Aridibaculum aurantiacum: one gene and its partner. The protein of the gene in region 1 interacts with the protein of each later gene in a pairwise test. Links are inferred from orthologs where the notes say so. Each region holds a gene or a part of one and is shown on either strand. Other genes may lie near its edges.

The links.
Region 2: the proteins of prmA (region 1) and rplK interact in binary tests that used the Escherichia coli proteins (3 or more experiments, as listed by UniProt). The link is inferred for Aridibaculum aurantiacum from one-to-one orthologs.

What each region holds. Positions count from the first base shown.
Region 1 is NZ_JAFEWC010000001.1:1,786,828-1,800,132, forward strand. The notes cover bases 5,204-7,989. They hold prmA (50S ribosomal protein L11 methyltransferase), read left to right. Parts: upstream 5,204-6,081; coding sequence 6,082-6,897; downstream 6,898-7,989. Other genes in these bases: pnp (polyribonucleotide nucleotidyltransferase), read left to right, coding at 5,204-6,021; plsY (glycerol-3-phosphate 1-O-acyltransferase PlsY), read left to right, coding at 6,976-7,626; J4N22_RS07435 (M48 family metallopeptidase), read left to right, coding at 7,751-7,989. Outside these bases: J4N22_RS07395 (glycosyltransferase), read right to left, coding at 1-6; J4N22_RS07400 (glycosyltransferase), read right to left, coding at 7-1,098; J4N22_RS07405 (NAD(P)H-dependent oxidoreductase), read right to left, coding at 1,146-2,228; J4N22_RS07410 (TIGR04283 family arsenosugar biosynthesis glycosyltransferase), read right to left, coding at 2,263-3,033; rpsO (30S ribosomal protein S15), read left to right, coding at 3,301-3,573; more of pnp, read left to right, coding at 3,727-5,203; more of J4N22_RS07435, read left to right, coding at 7,990-8,569; J4N22_RS07440 (YdeI/OmpD-associated family protein), read left to right, coding at 8,695-9,375; dnaG (DNA primase), read right to left, coding at 9,488-11,416; J4N22_RS07450 (response regulator), read left to right, coding at 11,733-12,185; J4N22_RS07455 (hypothetical protein), read left to right, coding at 12,310-12,585; J4N22_RS07460 (M13 family metallopeptidase), read left to right, coding at 12,678-13,305. UniProt on the Escherichia coli protein: Methylates ribosomal protein L11.
Region 2 is NZ_JAFEWC010000001.1:1,447,050-1,453,377, forward strand. Bases 3,429-6,328 are described here. They hold rplK (50S ribosomal protein L11), read left to right. Parts: upstream 3,429-4,606; coding sequence 4,607-5,050; downstream 5,051-6,328. Other genes in these bases: J4N22_RS06000 (DUF4920 domain-containing protein), read left to right, coding at 3,429-3,672; J4N22_RS06005 (Uma2 family endonuclease), read right to left, coding at 3,760-4,344; rplA (50S ribosomal protein L1), read left to right, coding at 5,093-5,782; rplJ (50S ribosomal protein L10), read left to right, coding at 5,809-6,328. Outside these bases: tuf (elongation factor Tu), read left to right, coding at 829-2,016; preprotein translocase subunit SecE, read left to right, coding at 2,314-2,505; transcription termination/antitermination protein NusG, read left to right, coding at 2,509-3,129; more of J4N22_RS06000, read left to right, coding at 3,199-3,428. UniProt on the Escherichia coli protein: Forms part of the ribosomal stalk which helps the ribosome interact with GTP-bound translation factors.

The DNA of each region.
Region 1 (13,305 bases):
ATCCAATTAGTGGAATAGTTTCTGGTAAAATTCTATCAAGACTTTTTCTTCGGAAGACCAATTAAGTTCTAAACGCGCCGCAAGTGCATTTTGTTGAAGACGATCATAAAGAAGCTGGTCGTTCAGCAACCTGTTGATAGCAGCAGCAATGGTTTCTTGTTTGGTATCATCTATTAAATACGCTACTTCGTATTGATCATTGATAGCCTTATATTCCGGGTAAGCAACACATATCTGGGGTATGCCTGCCATTATATAATCGAAGAAGCGGTTGGCTAAAGAATAATATTGGTTCAGTCCTGTATTCTCAAACAACATTACAGCAGCAAATGCACGAGGTGTAATGGTTCGAAGTTCGTCAGGTGCTACATAGCCTTTCATCTCTACTTTATCTTCCAGCTTATGTTCCTTTACAAGATGCTGCGCTTGTTCAAAAAAATTTCCATTGCCACATATCACCAGCCTTGCAGGCACCTCTTTCATGGCAGGAATAAGTGTTTCAAAACTTCGTCCTTCATTAACTGCTCCCTGGTATATGATGAATGGATCACCTTTATCTGTTTGAGGTTCTACCTGGTGGAGCCGGGGTAGGTTCCTTACCATTTTGTACTGAACACCATATCGGCTGTTTAGTTCTTCAATGATGAATTCATTAACAGTATAACCATGCGGAAAACGAGGAACAGCAAATCGCTCCACCTTTAGCCATAGCTTATGTATGGCTGGCCGCGTTACAATCTCCTTTTGTTCAGTAAAAAGTTCATGCGCATCATACACACGTTTTTTGCTTCTGATCTTAGAAACAAAATATACAGGCATAATGGTATCGAGGTCAATTGCGCAGATGCAGTCAGTTTTTACAAACAGCAGGTAAAAGAACAGGCGCAGGTTGTACTCTAAATACATGAGCTTGCCTTTGCTAAACCAGGATGGAAGCCTTTTTTGTTGAAAAGGCTGCTGCTTGATTGGAATGGAAGAAGCCAGCTTTCTTCCTACAAGCGTTACAGCGAATTCATTTGCCGCCAGTGATCCGCAAATGCGTTGCATGCGCTGGTCGTAGCTAAGATCGTTTGTAACGGTAAAGGTGAGGTGTTTCAAAAAAAGTGGCTCTTGAATTGGGCGCAAATATAAGGTTTGCAGGTCGGCTAATCTTTTAGCCCCTGGCGTAGTTTCTCACCCTCACCTTTCTTGGGATGCCAGGTAGCGTCATCATTCAATCCTTCATCATGTTGCTGTTGTGGCGAGGAATCTTTAGGTCCTTTTCCAATCATCATCTGGAAGTAGCGCCAGCCTAACTTCAGATCACCGATGGTATGGTTTGGTGGAGTATAGCCGGCAGCACGATATTTTGCCGGTGGTACTTTTCCTTTTTGACCAACAAAACTGGTAAATGCTTTCACCCAGTTGCTAAAGCTGTTCATGAAGGCATCTTCTCTTACCATGTGCTCCGCTTGCATTTCACTGTATTTCTTGCCATCACCAACGATAGCATATTGCCACAATTCATCAGGCACTTCTATGCCGCCGTACCTGCATTGCCATACAAAAGGAGCGTAAGTATTGCGAGTATCTTTGGTAAAAATCTCTTCTGCAGGATTGAAGTATTCTTTATGTCGCAGTAGCTTGGGCCGGCCATCCTCTCCAAATTCATCACCACCTTCGTCGCCATAACAAAAGAATGCTGCTGTTCTGCCTTCCAGGTGGTTAAGGCTCATTTCTTTCCATTCTTCCTTGTGCTCTAGTTCTATAGCTTTTTCCGGGTCTTTATGATCAATAGTAGACTCAATAGGGTTGCCGCCATTCATGCACACCAGCCTGTCAAACATCAATTTGAGATTGCTGCTGGGTGCATACCAGTTTACAGGTCCAATGATAGCCCATGCATCTGCCAGGTCCAGCCGTTGGTACAGGTCAAGATCCCACATCAGGTCGGGTTCGTCTTTGTTATTTTTTGTATAGCAGTTACATGGCCATACACACAAAGCCATACTGGTAGATACACAAGCATTGCATGGCTGGATGCGTTGCCGTGCAAAAACATTTCCTAGGTCTTCATAATCTATTTCCCATTCCTGCGGTAGCATCTCAGCCATTTTCAGCATCAATGTTCTTGATTTGCTGTCTACGCCGGGGCAGTTGTATTGCCTGCGTTGGCTGCCGGAAATGATCAAAACACGAAGCGGGCGACTGTTTGGATTTTCTATGGCTGCTTTATCATTAGGTATCATGAGAGGAGTTTTATGTAATAAAGCACTGCATTTTTTACACCTTGCCTTTCCTGATCCACTTTCTATACAGGCTTACCAGCTTAGGCTGCGGGATGTTTAGCTTGTATAAAATATAGATAACAAAAAAGATCGCCTGAAGTTTTACGTAGCCATTTTCCCTGTATTTCCTATCGGAAGTGGTGACCGCGTAGGGAATGATAGTGAAGGAGAATTGTTTTCTAAGCCTAGTTATAATCTCTTGGTCTTCCAAAATGATATGCGCTTCATCAAAACCTTGCACTGCCTCAAAAGCATGGCGTGTTACAAAAAGGCTCTGGTCCCCAAACCTGATGGCATTGATGTCGAACCTTGTGAGCCACGCATTCATCTTCAAGAAATAGCTGGTTGTATTGAAGCGTAACCGAAAGCAACCACAAGCAATTTTATTTTTTACTGCTTTAGTTATTTCTGCCAATGCATTTGCCGGTGGGTAGCTATCTGCATGAAGAAAATATATTATATCGCCAGTGGCATGTTTTGCAGCTGCATTCATTTGCTTTGCACGGCCTTTTCCACCAACTACCACAGTTGCTCCTACCTGTTCAGCCAATGCTATAGTTGCATCCGTACTGCCACCGTCAGCTACAATTATCTCTTTCAATGATTGACCACCGGGTAACTGTTGTAAATAAGTAAGCAGTTTTGGTAGTTCTTGTTCTTCGTTATAAGTGGGAATGATGATGCTAATGGTCGGCGGCATTGGTTGGTTCAAATCTTCTTCGTTTTGTTTATTTCCAGTAAGTACAAAGAAAGCAACCTGTTTCAAGAATGGAAATGTTTCCTTCAATTGAATGCGGTTCTGACCAGGCGACCCTGGCAAATTGTTTTCCGTTACAAGTAAAAGTTACTATACATTCGCTGCTTTCCGCCGGCTGTCTGTCATGGTTCACCTGTAGCAGGATGTTAAATATATTGCAGGGTTCCAGTTTTTCCGTAAAATATTCCTGCTTCCTTTGCAGCTTTTCTGCATATTTCCCCTACTTTTGCAGCCGATATAAGAAAAAATAAAACTTGGTGTCTTAAAAAATCACAGATGTCGTATCTAACTACAGAAAAAAGGGCAAACATATTTGCCGAATATGGCGGAAACGCAAAAAATACTGGGTCTATTGAAGGACAAATCGCTCTTTTGACTGAGCGCATTCAACAAATCTCCAAGCATCTACAAGCTAACAAAAAAGATTTTTCTACTCAACGTGGTCTTATGAAAATGGTAGGACAACGTAAAAGTTTATTGATGTACCTAAGCAAGCATAACCTAAGCGGTTACCGTGCTTTGATTGAAAAACTTGGATTGAGAAAATAACTTTTTCTGCATGATATAACCTATTCCCAACTGTCCTTAATAGCGGTTGGGAATAGTTGTTTGTATACGTGCCTTAGCTGCTATACTTTTTAACGGGCTTGCATAGTACCATTTATCCCCCTCTTTGTACTTGTAGCCAAAAATCAACTAACTATGTTGTCACAACCAACTAGTGTTACTTTCGATATAGGCGCAGGCCGCGAGGTAACCATAGAAACCGGGAAGCTAGCCCGGCAGGCCGACGGTGCTGTTACTGTTCGCCAGGGTAATTGTATTTTACTAGCTACAGTTGTAGCAAACAAAGAACCCAGAGAAGGACAAGATTTCTTTCCCCTGTCTGTAGATTACCAGGAAAAGTTCGCTTCTGCCGGACGTATCCCAGGTTCATTTTTTAAGCGCGAAGCACGACTGAATGATTATGAGGTTCTAACCAGCCGACTGATCGACCGTGCACTTCGTCCGCTATTCCCTGAAGATTATTTCTGCGATGTGCAGGTGCTGATCAGCCTTATTTCAAGTGATGCAGAGGTTTTGCCTGATGCATTGGCTTGCCTGGCTGCGTCTGCTGCACTGGCAGTTTCTGATATTCCCATCAAAGAGATCATTAGCGAAGTAAGAGTAGCCAGGATTGATGGTGAGATTGTTGTTAATCCTTCTCGTACACAATTGGCTAAAGCTGAATATGAATTCATCATTGCAGCTACTGAAAAGAACCTGATGATGGTGGAAGGTGAAGCGAAAGAATGTTCTGAAGCTGACCTTGTAGAAGCATTGCAGGTTGCTCACGATGCTATTCGTGTTCACATAGCTGCACAGCGTGAACTACGCGGTAAGGTGGGTATAACTGCAGTACGCGAGTATAAGCGCCCTGAGCAAAATGAAGAGCTTAAGAAAAAAGTAGAAGAATTTGCAAGAGATAAGGTTTACCAGGTATCTAAAAGCTTTGGTAGCAAGCACGAACGTAGCGAAGGATATGCTGCTATAAAAGACGAGGTTATTGCAAGTCTTGGCGAAGAAGTGACGGACGCAGAGAAGAAGCTTGCAAAAAAATATTACGAAGACCTGAAGTGGGAAGTAGTAAGGAATATGATGTTGGAAGATCGCGTTCGTTTAGATGGACGTGGATTGGAAGATGTTCGTCCTTTGGCAATGGAAGTAGATCCGCTGCCAACTCCACACGGTTCTGCATTATTCACTCGTGGTGAAACACAATCTCTTACCACTGTAACTTTCGGTACCAAACTAGATGAACTATTGATTGAAAGCGCTGCTAAATCTGATTACAGCAATTTCATTCTTCACTATAATTTCCCTCCATTTTCTACCGGTGAGGTCAAAATGATGCGTGGTGTAGGAAGGAGAGAAGTAGGTCATGGTAACCTGGCAATGCGCAGCTTGAAGCAGATGATGCCGGGTAATGATTATCCTTATACTGTACGTATCGTTTCAGATATTTTAGAAAGTAATGGTTCTTCTTCAATGGCTACTGTATGTGCGGGTTCACTTGCACTTATGGATGCTGGTGTGCCTTTCGCTAAGCATGTAAGTGGTGTAGCAATGGGATTGATCACACGTGAAGATGGTAAATACGCCATTCTTACCGACATCCTTGGTGATGAAGATCACCTGGGTGATATGGACTTCAAAGTAACTGGTACACGCGATGGTATCTGTGGTGTACAAATGGATATCAAGGTGGATGGTCTTAGCATGGAAGTGATGACCGAAGCGTTGGAGCAAGCTCGTCGCGGCCGTCTTCACATACTTGATGCAATGTATGAGTGTATGCCAGCTGCCCGTGCAGATGTTAAGCCTCATGCTCCAAGAATGGAGAAACTGTTCATTGATAAAGAATTCATTGGTGCGGTTATCGGGCCACAGGGTAAAGTGATACAAGAGATCCAACGTGAAACAGGAACTACCATCAATCTTGAAGAGGTTGGTAATGTAGGTGAAGTAAGCATTTTCTCTCCTGAGAAAGAAGGATTGGATAAGGCTGTAGCGTGGATCAAGAGCATCGTTGCTGTTCCTCAAGTGGGTGATGTTTACGAAGCAACTGTGAAAGGAATTAAAGAATTCGGTGCATTCGTTGAATTCATGCCGGGCAAACAAGGTTTATTGCACATAAGTGAAATAAGCTGGAAGCGCCTGGAGACCATGGAAGGCGTATTGAATGAAGGTGATGTGGTAAAGGTGAAGCTGATCGGTCTTGATCCTAAGACTGGTAAGTTCAAATTGAGCCGCAAAGCACTCATGCCTAAACCAGATTTCGCACCACGCGAAGGCGGTGATGGTGGTCGTCCGCAAGGTGGAAACAGGGACGGTGGTAACCGCGATGGCGGAAACCGTGAGCATGGTTCTAATCGTGAACACCGCGGCAACCGTGAACAAGGTCCTCGCAGAGATCAATCTAATTCTGCACAGAACAACGAAGGACAAGACAATTAATATTATTGATGATCATAGAAAATGGCCTGTTTACAGGCCATTTTTATTTACAAAAATTCTATGGCTGATTACTTAAAAATAGAGATACCTGTTACGGATGCACAGGTAAAAGATCAACTGCTGGCTGTTTTATCTCTTATGGATTTTGAAGGTTTTGAAGAGACAGACACTGCTGTTTTAGCTTACCAGGAGCAGGATAAATTTGAAGAAGCTGAGCTAAAGATGATCATCGACCAATTTGGTCTGACCTATTCAGTTTCTACAGAACCTCAACAAAACTGGAACGCACTATGGGAAAGCAATTTTGATCCTGTAGTAGTAGAAGATTTCTGTGCTATCCGTGCTCATTTTCATGAACCTATTGCGTCAGCAAAACATGAAATATTGATAACGCCAAAGATGAGTTTTGGAACTGGTCATCATGCAACAACTTACCTAATGGTAAAAGAGATGAGCCAGGTTGATTTTGATGGTAAAGTGGTGGCTGACTTTGGTACAGGTACGGGAATACTAGCCATACTAGCAGAAAAGCTTGGCGCTAAGGAGGTGGTAGCAATTGATTATGATGAATGGAGCATTGAGAACACCAAGGAAAATGTAGAAAACAACGGCTGCTCAGCTATTGCTGTACTTAAGCTTGATCATTTTGGCGTCAGCCAAAAGTTCGACATAATCCTGGCCAACATCAATAAAAATGTGATACTGGATAATTTAGCCGGCCTTGCAAATGGCCTTGCCAGCGGTGGGTTATTATTGTTAAGTGGCTTACTTAAATCTGATGAAACTGAAGTGATTGCTGCATGTGAAGCGAAAGGTCTTAAGTGGAAACACACGAACGAAAGGAACAACTGGATCACCATCATGTTATCATATTAACAATTTTGGACCGTTTAAGCCGTTTTTAATTAACCGCTTAACCTTATTTTTGCCCTCCCAGCTAAAAACCAACACCTGATGAATGAATTTCTTCTGATTGTAGTGGCATATGTCATAGGCTCTATTCCAACTTCCGTTTGGGTAAGTAAATACTTTTTTGGAATAGATATCCGTGACTATGGTAGTGGCAATGCAGGAGCAACCAATACCTATCGTGTGCTTGGTTCCAGGTGGGGAACATTTGTAATGGTAGCTGATGTTTTAAAAGGAGTTATTGCTACCTCTCTTTATATTCTTATTCCTTATTATTTGCAAGATGAATGGCACCGTACAAACCTGATGGTTGGTTTAGGTTTAGCTTCAGTGCTTGGTCATATATTCCCGGTTTTTGCCGATTTTAAAGGTGGTAAGGGTGTAGCTACTCTATTTGGAATGGTAATAGCTATTCAGCCATTAGTAGCCATCTGTTGTGTAGGTGTTTTTTTGTTGGTGCTTTATCTAACGCGTTTTGTTTCTCTTAGTTCAATTTTGGCAAGTATAGCATTTGCTGTTTTTATTCTTTTCATTTTCAACGAGAAGGAAACCTTATACAGGGTATTTGCCGTAGCGGTGGCGTTAATGGTTATACTGACGCACCAGAAAAATATCAACCGCATTCTTAACGGCACAGAAAGCAAAGTGCCTATTTTAAAGTATAGGGACAGGCGCAGGAGCCGCAGGAAGTTTTAGCTGCTGCTGCTTTTCTTTTAGGAAATATTTCTACAGTCCCTCATTAAACTCATTCTCAATAAGTTCGATCATAGCGTCAATCCTGTTGGTATTATTATTGTTTATTGCTAACAAAATTTGAACTATGAAAAAATCAATGTCCTTGTTGAGTATAGGCACCATGATGCTGGTTGTGGCCTGTACAACCAACGCAATCACCGGAAGAAGACAACTCTCTCTCGTTCCTGAGAGCCAATTACAGCAAATGGCTCAAACTGAATACCGATCTTTTTTAAGCCAGAATAGGGTAGTAGCGCCTTCGCAAAATAAAGATGCTGAAATGGTGCGCAGGGTAGGAAGCCGTATTGCCAATGCCGTTACCAGTTATTATAAAGGGCAGGGGCTGGCTAATGAAATTCAAAACTACCAGTGGGAATACAATTTAGTTAATGATAATTCGGTGAACGCATGGTGTATGCCGGGCGGAAAGATTGTTGTTTATACAGGTCTTTTACCTGTTACTCAAAATGAAGCAGCACTTGCGGTAGTAGTAGGACATGAAGTAGCACATGCTGTGGCTAAGCACGGAAGTGAAAGAATGAGCCAGGGACTTATTCAGCAATTAGGTGGTGTGGCGTTAGATGTAGCTTTATCAAGCCGTTCGCAAGAAACACGTGGACTATTTAATGCAGCATATGGAGTAGGTAGCCAGGTTGGTTATACGCTACCTCACAGCCGTAAGCAGGAACTGGAAGCTGATAGGCTTGGTTTGATCTATACAGCACTGGCAGGTTACAATCCACGCGAAGCCGTTCCTTTATGGGAACGAATGAAAGCAATGAGTGGTGGTAATCGTCCAGCAGAATTCATGAGTACACACCCTGCAGAAGATACACGTATCAGGGAGCTTCAAAGAATGATGCCTGAAGCACTGAAATATTACAAACCTGCAGGTTCTAAATAATTATTTTCGATCGTACAGTCTTGATATCCACCAATGTATTACCTTGGTGGATTTTTTTTACGTGAAACTGCTGCAGAACCTGTACCTTTGCACCTTTATTAGGTAACCATAAATCTCTTTCACATATGTCTCAACAAAGTTTGTTGGAAAAGTTGCAGGTAGTTAATGAAAAGAATTTGTTGATCCAGGGTCTTCCTTCAAGCATCGAAAAGCAGTTTGTAAAGTTATCTTACTCCAAAAATGTCACTCCTCTACTAAAGATCAAAAAGATCGATTTTGCTTTAGTTTTTGCCATCAACGCCAACCAGTTGAACAGCATTTTGAAAGAAGTGATCCCTTGCCTGAACGGTGAAGGAAAATTATGGGTAGCTGCACCTAAGAGTTCCAGTAAAATTGCAAGCGACTTAAATCGTGACTGTAGCTGGGATATTCTTTGTAACAACCATTACGAAAATGTAGAGCAGATAACGCTAGATCATGTATGGTCTGCTACCTTGTTTAAAAGATCTGCAAACGCAGCAGCAGTTAAATTAGAATGTAAACAAGTGGAAGAGGAAAGCTCAAATTCCGTTGATATCAAATCTGTTGATTTTGATAAAAACCTGGTAGTTCCTCCGGTAGAACTTGAAAAGATATTTACCCGCCACAAAAAAGCACACGAGGTTTTCCAAAATCTATCTGTAAAAGATCAGAAGGAATATGTAGAATGGATAGAAGGTGCGAAGCGGAAAGACACACGCAGCCGCAGGCTTGAAGCTACAGTTGAAAAACTACTCGCAGGTAAAAAGACACCATTAGAGAAATAACTAAGAAGTTCTTGTATAAAAAGAAGAGGTGCAGTTGAAGCTGCACCTCTTTTATTTTATAGCTATTCGTTTTATTTTTTAAACTTCTGTTCGCAGGCCTAGGATCAAAAGCTTATTTAAATATTACTGTACCTAACGCTTTTGTAATTTTCTGCTCTTCTTCTTTTAGTTGTGCGTGTACCCTTATCAGGTCCATCTGTTCTTCAAAAGATGTGGCTTTTTCAATGTCTTGCTGGTTCTCATCAAACATTCTTTTGATCTTACGCAGCTTGAAGTAATTCAGGCTCATGATCACATCCTGCCTGCTGGTGTCGCGGTTGTTTATGTTCAAGCCTTCCATGATCACATCCCACTTTGGACTCAGTTCGTATTGCTGTACGCTCAGGTTAACCACCTGCTTACGTATAGCCTCGTCTTCATGGTACAGCAATGATTTCAGTGTAGGTTGTTGACCCGCATAATAAAGGTCTTTATATACCTGTAACATCTGATCCAGTTCCCTGCTATCTATACTAAAAGAATCCAATTCATTTAAAATATAATCTGCTATTGTTTGCTCTTCATCCCATTGCTTCAGGCCAAATTCAAGCAATACCCTTATCAGGTTTTTCTCCTGGCGTTCATCCTGCTCAAGTAATAAACTAACATCGTCGGTAGGTGGTGGCTGGTTATCCCATTCCTGTGGCTCGGGTGGAAGATCAGAAGGCTTTGCCCGTTCTTCCTTTTCCAGCTTCTCTCTCTTAAATTTATTTACAAGATTGGTGAAACCAGTTTCATCGATTTTTAAAATAGCAGAGCATTGGCGGATATAGTCCTGCTGGCGCGTGAAGTCTTCCGTCTTATTGATTTTACTAAGCGTCTCTGCCACCTGGTTTACTACCGCACTTCGTTTACCTGAATCATTACCTGCTTGCTGCAGCATTATATCCAGCTGGAAGATGATAAAGTCTTTCTTGTTCTCTTCTACAAAAGCCCTGAAGGCCGCAGCGCCTACTTTATTTACATAACTATCCGGATCCTCTTTATCCGGTATTAGCACAAGCCTCACATTCAAACCTTCTTCAATGGCCATATCCAAACCGCGCAGTGCAGCTTTTACACCTGCATTGTCACCATCATAGATAATTGTTAGGTTGTTTGTATGCTTCCTGATCAACCGTAGCTGATCAGTAGTAAGCGAGGTGCCGCCACTTGCTACAACGTTTTCTATTCCTGCCTGGTGTAAGCTGATAACATCGGTATATCCTTCTACGAGCAGGCATTCATCAAATTTATCAATGGCTTGCCGGGCAAAGTAGGTGCCGTAGAGGATCTTACTTTTTATATAAAGCTCATTCTCCGGCGTGTTGATGTATTTAGGAGCGCGATCGTTATTCTTAATCAGCCTGGCTCCAAATCCTATTATTTTACCAGTGTGATTGTGCACCGGGAAAATGATCCTTCCTCTGTAGTTATCTACAGGTTCATCATTTCGTACTACCACCAATCCAGTCCGCTGTACATTCTCAATATTGAACTGGTTAGCGAGCAATGTCTTCGCAAGGTCATCCCTCGCTTCCAGGTTATATCCTAACTGGAACTTTTGGATGATCTCTTCCCTGAAGCCACGGTATTGCAGGTAGCTAAGTCCTACAGCCTTGCCTTCTTCCGTATCAAAAAGATTGCGTGAAAGATGTTTTTGTGCAAAGTTGTTGATGGCGTACAGGCTCTCTGCTACCTGCTGTTGTTGTCTTACCTCAGGGCTTACCTGCGTTTCCTCTACCTCCACATTGTATCGGACAGCCAGCCACTTCAGAGCCTCCACGTACGAGTACTTCTCGTGGTCCATCAGGAAGCCAATGGCATTGCCGCTTTTACCACAGCCAAAGCACTTATAGATTTCCTTACTTGGAGATACAGTGAAAGAAGGAGATTTCTCGTTGTGGAATGGACAATTCCCCAAATAATTGGCTCCACGCTTCTTAAGTTTCACAAATTCACCAACAATTTCCACAATATCAATCCGGCTGGTAATCTGTTGTATGGTGTTAGGGGTAATCATCTCTCTTCTTTCGCTCAGGTTTAGGCGCGAATATCCGCTAATATGCTCATAAACATCTGAATTACTATGGGGCTGGAAGCTTCTTCAAAGTTTTTTTAACATGGCTAGCGCAAACCTGAAGTTTGGCATAAAGTTTTAGATACAATAAGTAAGAAAGACAATCACATCTCGATATAAATTTTTAGGGGGTTTTTTCATGTTAGGTTAAACGTTGCCCTCCGCTTCTGCGGAGGGTTTCTTTTTTTATATCCTTTTAGGACTGTTTTTTGCTAGTAAAGGGATACTTACTTTACGCATTAAATGAAATAAGTAAAATATGAGTTCTACCCCTTCTTCCAAATTACGCATTTTACTTGCCGATGATGATACGGATGATTCCTTCTTGTTCAATGAAGCTCTTGAACAATCAGAAATACCTGTAGACTTTACGCATGCGGAAGACGGTAATGCTCTTATAGAAATGCTGCACACTACCAACAAGCCTGACCTTCTTTTCCTGGATGTGAATATGCCTTATAAGAACGGGATTGAGTGTTTGCAGGAAATAAGAGCGAAGGAAGAGTTTCAAGATATGCCCATCATTATCTATTCTACTACCAATTACAAAATGAACATAGATGCGTGTTATGAAAAAGGCGCGGATCTGTACGTAGTTAAGCCCAGCACTTTTGAGGATATCATGAAAATGATACGCAAGGTGTGTAGCAGGGACTGGTTCAGGAAAAAGAAACCTTCGCCAGAAGGCTTTATTTTAAGTGACTTTGAATAGTTGAGGAAATTATTCTACTTGCATTGATACTAAGGGAGCTTCTTGTTTAGTCATTCAAATTAGCCTTTCTATTTATTGTTAACATATATCATGGTGTTTCAATTGCGATGTCATAGCAACACCTATGATAAAAGAAGTTATTAAAGATGAGCAACTTGTAAGTATGCTCAAAGCGCATCAGCCTAAGTCCATTGAACTTGCTTACGAAAAATATGGTGCTGCTTTATATGGCTGTATTCTGCAGTGGGTAAAAGACGAAGGTGTTGCTGCAACTGTTCTCGAAAAAACTTTCATAGAATTATGGCATACCTGCCAGCATATAAACTGCCATAAGCACAATATCTTCTGCCTGATGTACAGTATAGCCAGGCGACTTGCCAATGGCAAAGCTGAACGCTAATATTATTTCTCCTGCTTTTATATTCTTTCTTCTTTTACAGGCTTCACTTAAATTAGTGTATCTAAAAGATCATCAAACAATAAAGCTTGATTATGAAAATTTCAAAACTTCTAGCTGCCACTATGCTGGTGACTGCAACCGGTGCCCAGGCCGATCCTGGTAATATTCCTCCAGACAAAGGGAAATACATTGACAAGGCTAACATGGATATGAGCGTGAAGCCTGGCGATAATTTTTACCTATATGCGAATGGTAACTGGCTTCGCAACAACCCCATTCCAGGCAGTAAAACGCGCTGGGGTTCTTTCGATGTTTTACGTGAAGAAAGCTCGCAGCGTATGCGTGCTTTATTAGAAGAAGCAGCAGCAAATCGCAATAAGAACCGCATAAACCAAATGATCGGCGACTTCTACCTGAGTGCTATGGACAGCGCAGCGATAGAGGCTTCAGGCATTCAACCCATAAAAGCAGAATTGGATAGGATTAATGACCTGAAGAATTCTCAAGCGGTATTGGTGGAAATAGCCAGCCTTCGCACCCGCGCTTTGGGCAGCCCACTCTTTGGGATGTTTGTAGCACAGGACCGCAAAAATGTGAACCAGTACATTCCGCAGCTAAGCCAGGGTGGTACTACATTGCCAGATAAAGATTATTACATAAAAGATGATCCGCGCAGCATGCGCATAAGAGAAGCGTACAGCAACTATGTGTATCGCTTGT
Region 2 (6,328 bases), 340 kb from region 1 along the record:
TTACCTTTGCCATCCCGAAAAACACAGGGGGTAGCTGAAAAGCAAGTTCTTTCAAAGATTGATAAACAATGTGTTCTAAAGAACATTTGTAAAATAAGTAGCCGAAGTAGCTCAGTTGGTAGAGCAGCTGATTTGTAATCAGCAGGTCGTGGGTTCGACTCCCTTCTTCGGCTCTTTTTGTTTGGTTGGTTAACAGTCAAACAAAAGGGCAGGTTCCAGAGCGGCCAAATGGGGCGGACTGTAAATCCGCTGTCTTTCGACTTCAGAGGTTCGAATCCTCTCCTGCCCACAGATCTTTATTTCTGATTTTAGATTTATTGATGTTGTGATTTACAATCTCAAGATCAGCAATCACCAAATCAGCAATTCAAGCGGGAGTAGCTCATTTGGTAGAGCGATAGCCTTCCAAGCTATAGGTGGCGAGTTCGAGCCTCGTCTCCCGCTCTTATAGGAATAGTCATTTAGACATTAGGTCAATGGTCATAAGGATTTTGCATTCCGACTTTCTGACTTGATGGCCCACTGACTCAATGACTTTTAAAAGCTGTTGTAGCTCAGGGGTAGAGCACTTCCTTGGTAAGGAAGAGGTCGTGAGTTCAATTCTCATCAACAGCTCTACGTTCAAGATTAAGCTATCAGCATCAGCTATCAATCTCTTATGATGAATGATACCTGGCGACTGATGCTTCAACAGTACAAGAGTGCGACGCAACGGCAGCTACATAGTAGATTTGAAGTTGGGTTACCAAAAGAAATAAGAAAAACCTACTTTTGCACCCGCGAAAGCAGGTTTTTAAAATTTAAAACCACAATCTAAAACAAATAAAAATGGCAAAAGAGACCTTCAAGAGGGAGAAACCTCACGTTAACGTTGGTACTATTGGTCACGTTGACCACGGTAAAACAACTTTGACTGCCGCTATCACCGATATTTTGTCAAAACAAGGTCTAGCGGAAAAGAAAAACTACGATGATATCGATGGTGCACCTGAAGAAAAAGAAAGGGGTATCACTATTAATACTGCTCACGTAGAATACCAAACACAGAATCGTCACTATGCGCACGTTGACTGTCCTGGTCACGCTGACTATGTTAAGAACATGATCACTGGTGCTGCTCAGATGGACGGTGCTATCCTTGTGGTGGCTGCTACTGATGGTCCTATGCCTCAAACTAAAGAGCACATCCTTCTTGCTCGCCAGGTAGGTGTACCTCAGCTTGTGGTTTTCATGAATAAGGTTGACCTTGTTGATGATCCTGAATTACTTGAACTAGTTGAAATGGAAATCCGTGATCTGTTAAGCTCTTACGGATTTGATGGCGATAATACTCCAATCATCCAAGGTTCTGCTACTGGCGCTCTTGCTGGTGAAGAAAAGTGGGTTGCGAAGATCTCTGAATTGATGGATGCAGTTGATAGCTACATTCCTCTTCCTCCTCGTCCGGTTGATATGCCATTCCTTATGTCAGTAGAGGACGTATTCTCTATTACTGGTCGTGGTACTGTTGCTACTGGTCGTATCGAAAGAGGTCGTATCAAAGTTGGTGAGCCTGTTGAAATCGTAGGTTTGATGGATGCTCCATTGACTTCTACTATCACTGGTGTTGAAATGTTCAAGAAACTTCTTGACCAAGGTGAAGCTGGTGACAACGCAGGTATGCTATTGCGTGGTATTGAGAAAACTCAAATCCGTCGTGGTATGGTTATCTGTAAGCCAGGTTCTATCACTCCGCACACTGAATTCAAAGGTGAGGTTTACGTACTTAGCAAAGAAGAAGGTGGACGTCACACTCCATTCTTCAACAAGTACCGTCCTCAGTTCTACTTCCGTACTACTGACGTAACTGGTGAGTGTGTACTTCCTGAAGGAACTGAAATGGTTATGCCTGGTGATAACACTTCATTGACTGTTAAACTTATCCAGCCGATCGCGATGGAGAAAGGTTTGAAATTCGCTATCCGTGAAGGTGGTCGTACAGTAGGTGCTGGTCAGGTAACTGAAATCCTGAAGTAATCAATTAGTACTCAGTACAAAACATAGCTAAAAAGTGCTCGTTCATCGTAACGAGCACTTTTTAGCACTTTTAAAAGTTCTTTTATAGTAGGATGTACAGGGTAACTCCTTACCTTAGTATTTCATACTGATTTTACGGGCATAGTTCAATGGTAGAATAGAGGTCTCCAAAACCTTTGATCAGGGTTCGAATCCTTGTGCCCGTGCAGAGAAATGTTTGAGGTTTGAGGTTTCTAGTTTAAAGTTGAAGACTTTAGGCTAAACCTTAAAACTTGAACCTAAAACTTTAAACCTATAATGAACAAGATCTCAAATTACTTTAGAGAGAGTTACCTGGAGCTGACGGAGAAAGTAACATGGCCTAGTTGGCTGCAGTTACAGCAATCAACTATCATTGTTCTGGTTGCTACCATCATTATCACGGCTTTGGTGTGGGTAATGGACTTTGCTTCACAAAATTTATTGAAGCTTATTTATTCTTTGTTTTAACTAATGGAAGATACTAATAACATAGAACAAGCTACTGCTAATACGCAGGAACAAAATGAACCACTGGATCTTACCAAGTGGTATGTTTTGCGTGTAGTAAGTGGTAAAGAACGGAAGGTAAAGGAGCACCTTGATAAGGAAGTGAACCGTAGCGGCTGGAGCGAAACCATCAAGCAGGTTTTCTTACCAATGGAAAAGGTGTACAAGGTGCAGAATGGTAAGAAGGTAATGCGTGAGAAGAACTATTATCCTGGTTATGTATTACTTGAAGTAAGTGATGGCAAACTAAACGATGATATGGTGCAGCACATCAGCAACATCAGCAATGTAATGCACTTCTTAACGGATGGTAAAGGTTCTAAGGGCAACATCATTTCGCTTCGTAAAAGTGAGGTGAACAAGATGTTGGGTAAGGTAGATGAAATGAGTGATCAAGGTATCACCATGAATGAACCTTTTATTGTTGGTGAAACTATCAAGATCATTGAAGGACCGTTCAACGACTTTAATGGTGTGATAGAAGAAGTGAACGATGAAAAGAAGAAACTGAAGGTTACTGTAAAGATCTTCGGACGTTCAACACCTGTAGAATTGAACTATATGCAGGTAGAAAAACTAGGATAAATAATATTTTCTATATCTTAAGCCGCAGCAAACAACTGCGGCTTTATTTTTACTTCAAAATTCAAAAACATGAAAAAAATCCTTTCCCTCGCTATTGCTTTGGTAACCGTTTCTGTTGTTATGGCGCAGCCGCCTAATGTTCCTGCTGATAAAGGTGCAAAGTTCGGTGCTGATATTACTGCCGAAAAAGCTGTACCGGTAGCTGATATGGTTAAAAGTTTAAAAGGTAAAGAAGGGGAGAAGGTGCAAGTGAAGGTACAAGGAGAAGTAGTTCAGGTATGTGAAGCTGAAGGTTGTTGGTTAAGAATGAAGAATGGAGACGGTACCATCATGGTGCGTATGAAAGATCATAAGTTTTTTGTCCCTACCGTAATGAATGGTAAAACAATAGTAGTGGCTGGTGAAGCGCAGCTGAAAGAAACAAGCGTTGCTCAATTGAGACATTATGCTGAGGACGCTGGGAAAAGCAAAGAAGAGATAGAAAAAATAAAAGAGCCGAAGAAAGAAGTGGTACTACAGGCAGATGGTATAGTAGTACTATAATCAACTATAAAGAGATTGAAAGGTGGCAAAAGGCCACCTTTTTTGTTTTGGCGCAATTCGTTTTCTATTTCAAAATTTGGGTTGGGACTACTTTGCTTGTTCAGCGTCTATATCCACTTGTGCGTATACATCTTCAAGCTGCAGGTCTAACTGTATTGCGCTAATATAAAGTTTTGCTTCTCTTCCTTTTGCTGTTGTAAGTATCCAGCTTTCACCACTTTTCGTGTATACTTCTGCCTGGTACTCCATACTGCTGATGAGCACATAGTTTTGGAGTGATGGGATACTGCGGTAGAGTTTGAACTTAGTGCCACGGTCATAATCTTCAGTGGAAGGGGAGAGAACTTCAATAAGTACGGTGGGATTAGTAAGTGTATCTAAAGTATCATCTGTAAATTTTCTTTCGCCACAAGCAATGGAAATATCCGGATAGGTGTAAAGTCCGTTTTGCGGGTTGTATACACGTAAGTCGCTTGGGTAAATCTTACATGACTTCCCACGCAGAGTGGGATGAAGAGATGCTATGGTGTTGGCGACAATACTGTTGTGGCTTTCTGACGCGCCTGCCATGGCAAACACTTCACCATTAAAGTATTCGCTTTTATGCTCTGCCAGGCGTTCTTGCTCCAGGTAGTCCTGCTCGCTGATGTATTGTTTTGGAATGGCTGACATTTGTGACGTTTCAGCAAATTTACCAACTAAGGAGGAGAAAGCTGCTGATAAGAGAAAATGCAGATGAACGGAGCGTCGCAACCACTGCTTCATCAAGGTTGTGCCGTTGGTTACCACTACCTTTAGATTACTTTTACATTTTTAATTTTTTCCAAAGGTCATCACCCCTTACCTTTGCCGTCCCAAAAAAGTTCTTTCGATAGAAATAGTGAATTGGGAGTTTAGCTGTATTGGCTGAACGTTATCACCAAAAAAAGAAAACATGGCAAAAGAAATTACAGGCTACGTTAAGTTGCAATGTAAAGGTGGCCAGGCAAACCCTGCACCTCCAATTGGACCAGCCCTTGGTTCAAAAGGTCTAAACATCATGGAGTTCTGCAAGCAGTTCAATGCTAGAACTCAAGATAAAATGGGAAAAGTACTTCCTGTTTTGATCACCGTTTATGGCGACAAGTCTTTCGACTTCGTTATCAAAACTCCTCCTGCAGCTGTTCAGTTGATGGAAGCAGCAAAAATTCAAAGTGGTTCCAAAGAGCCTAACCGTAGTAAGGTTGGTAAAGTAACATGGGAGCAGGTAGATGCTATCGCTACTGATAAGATGGCTGACCTGAACTGTTTTACTAAGGAAAGCGCCATGCGTATGGTTGCCGGTACTGCTCGTAGCATGGGTCTTACTGTTGACGGTAAAGCTCCATGGGAAAATTAATTGATCATTCTTCTGTAAAGGAGAAACAAAACATCATTAAAAATGGCAATCACTAAGAAAAGAAAAGCTGTAGCAGCTAAGGTTGATAAAAATAAAGTTTACACACTTAAAGACGCAGCGTCTTTGGTGAAAGAAGTAAACTGCACAAAGTTTGACAGCTCTGTGGATGTACACGTTCGTTTGGGTGTAGATCCTAAGAAAGCTGACCAACAAGTGCGTGGTACGGTAACGCTTCCTCACGGAACTGGTAAAACAAAACGCGTATTGGTTCTTTGCACACCTGATAAAGAGGCTGCTGCAAGAGAAGCTGGTGCTGATTACGTAGGATTAGATGAATTCATTTCAAAAATCGACGGTGGATGGACTGATGTAGACGTTATTATCGCTACTCCGTCTGTAATGCCTAAGATCGGTCGTTTAGGTAAAGTGTTAGGTCCTCGTAACCTGATGCCAAACCCTAAAACAGGTACTGTTACTAACGATGTAGCCGGTGCTGTAAATGAAGTTAAGGGTGGTAAGATCGCATTCAAAGTTGATAAAGCTGGTATTATCCATGCTTCTATCGGCCGCGTATCTTTTGCTCCTGAAAAACTTGCTGAAAACGCTACTGAATTCGTTCAGGCAATCATAAAACTTAAACCATCTGCAGCTAAAGGTACTTACCTGAAAGGCTTAAGCATGGCTAGCACCATGAGCCCTGGTATCACTGTAGACACAAAATCATTCATCTAAGCCGGTCACGGTTTTAAACAAGCGTTATGACAAAGACTGAAAAAAATGAAGTGATTGAGCTTTTGAAAGAAAAGTTTAATCAATACAATAACTTCTACGTAACTGATACTGAATCTTTGACTGTTGCACAGGTTGGTAATCTTCGCCGTGCATGTTTTAGCAAAGACGTAGAAATGCAGGTGGCAAAGAATACTCTTATCCGCAAAGCACTAGAAGGTTTGGATGCTGAGAAATATGCTGGCGTTTATGATAGCCTTCATAAAGTAACTGCCCTGTTGTTTTCTGAAAATCCTAAAGAGCCGGCTCTTATCATCAGCTCTTTCCGCAAAGACAACAACAACCCAAAGCCTGTTCTGAAAGCTGCTTTCATCAATGGCGATGTGTACAGCGGTGACGAGAACCTGGTAACTCTAACTAAGATCAAGACTAAGAACGAATTGATCGGTGAGGTTATCGGATTGTTGCAATCACCTGCTAAGCGTGTATTGGCTGCTTTGTTGCACCACCACGAGCAAAAAGCTGAAGGTGCAACTACAGAAGCTCCTG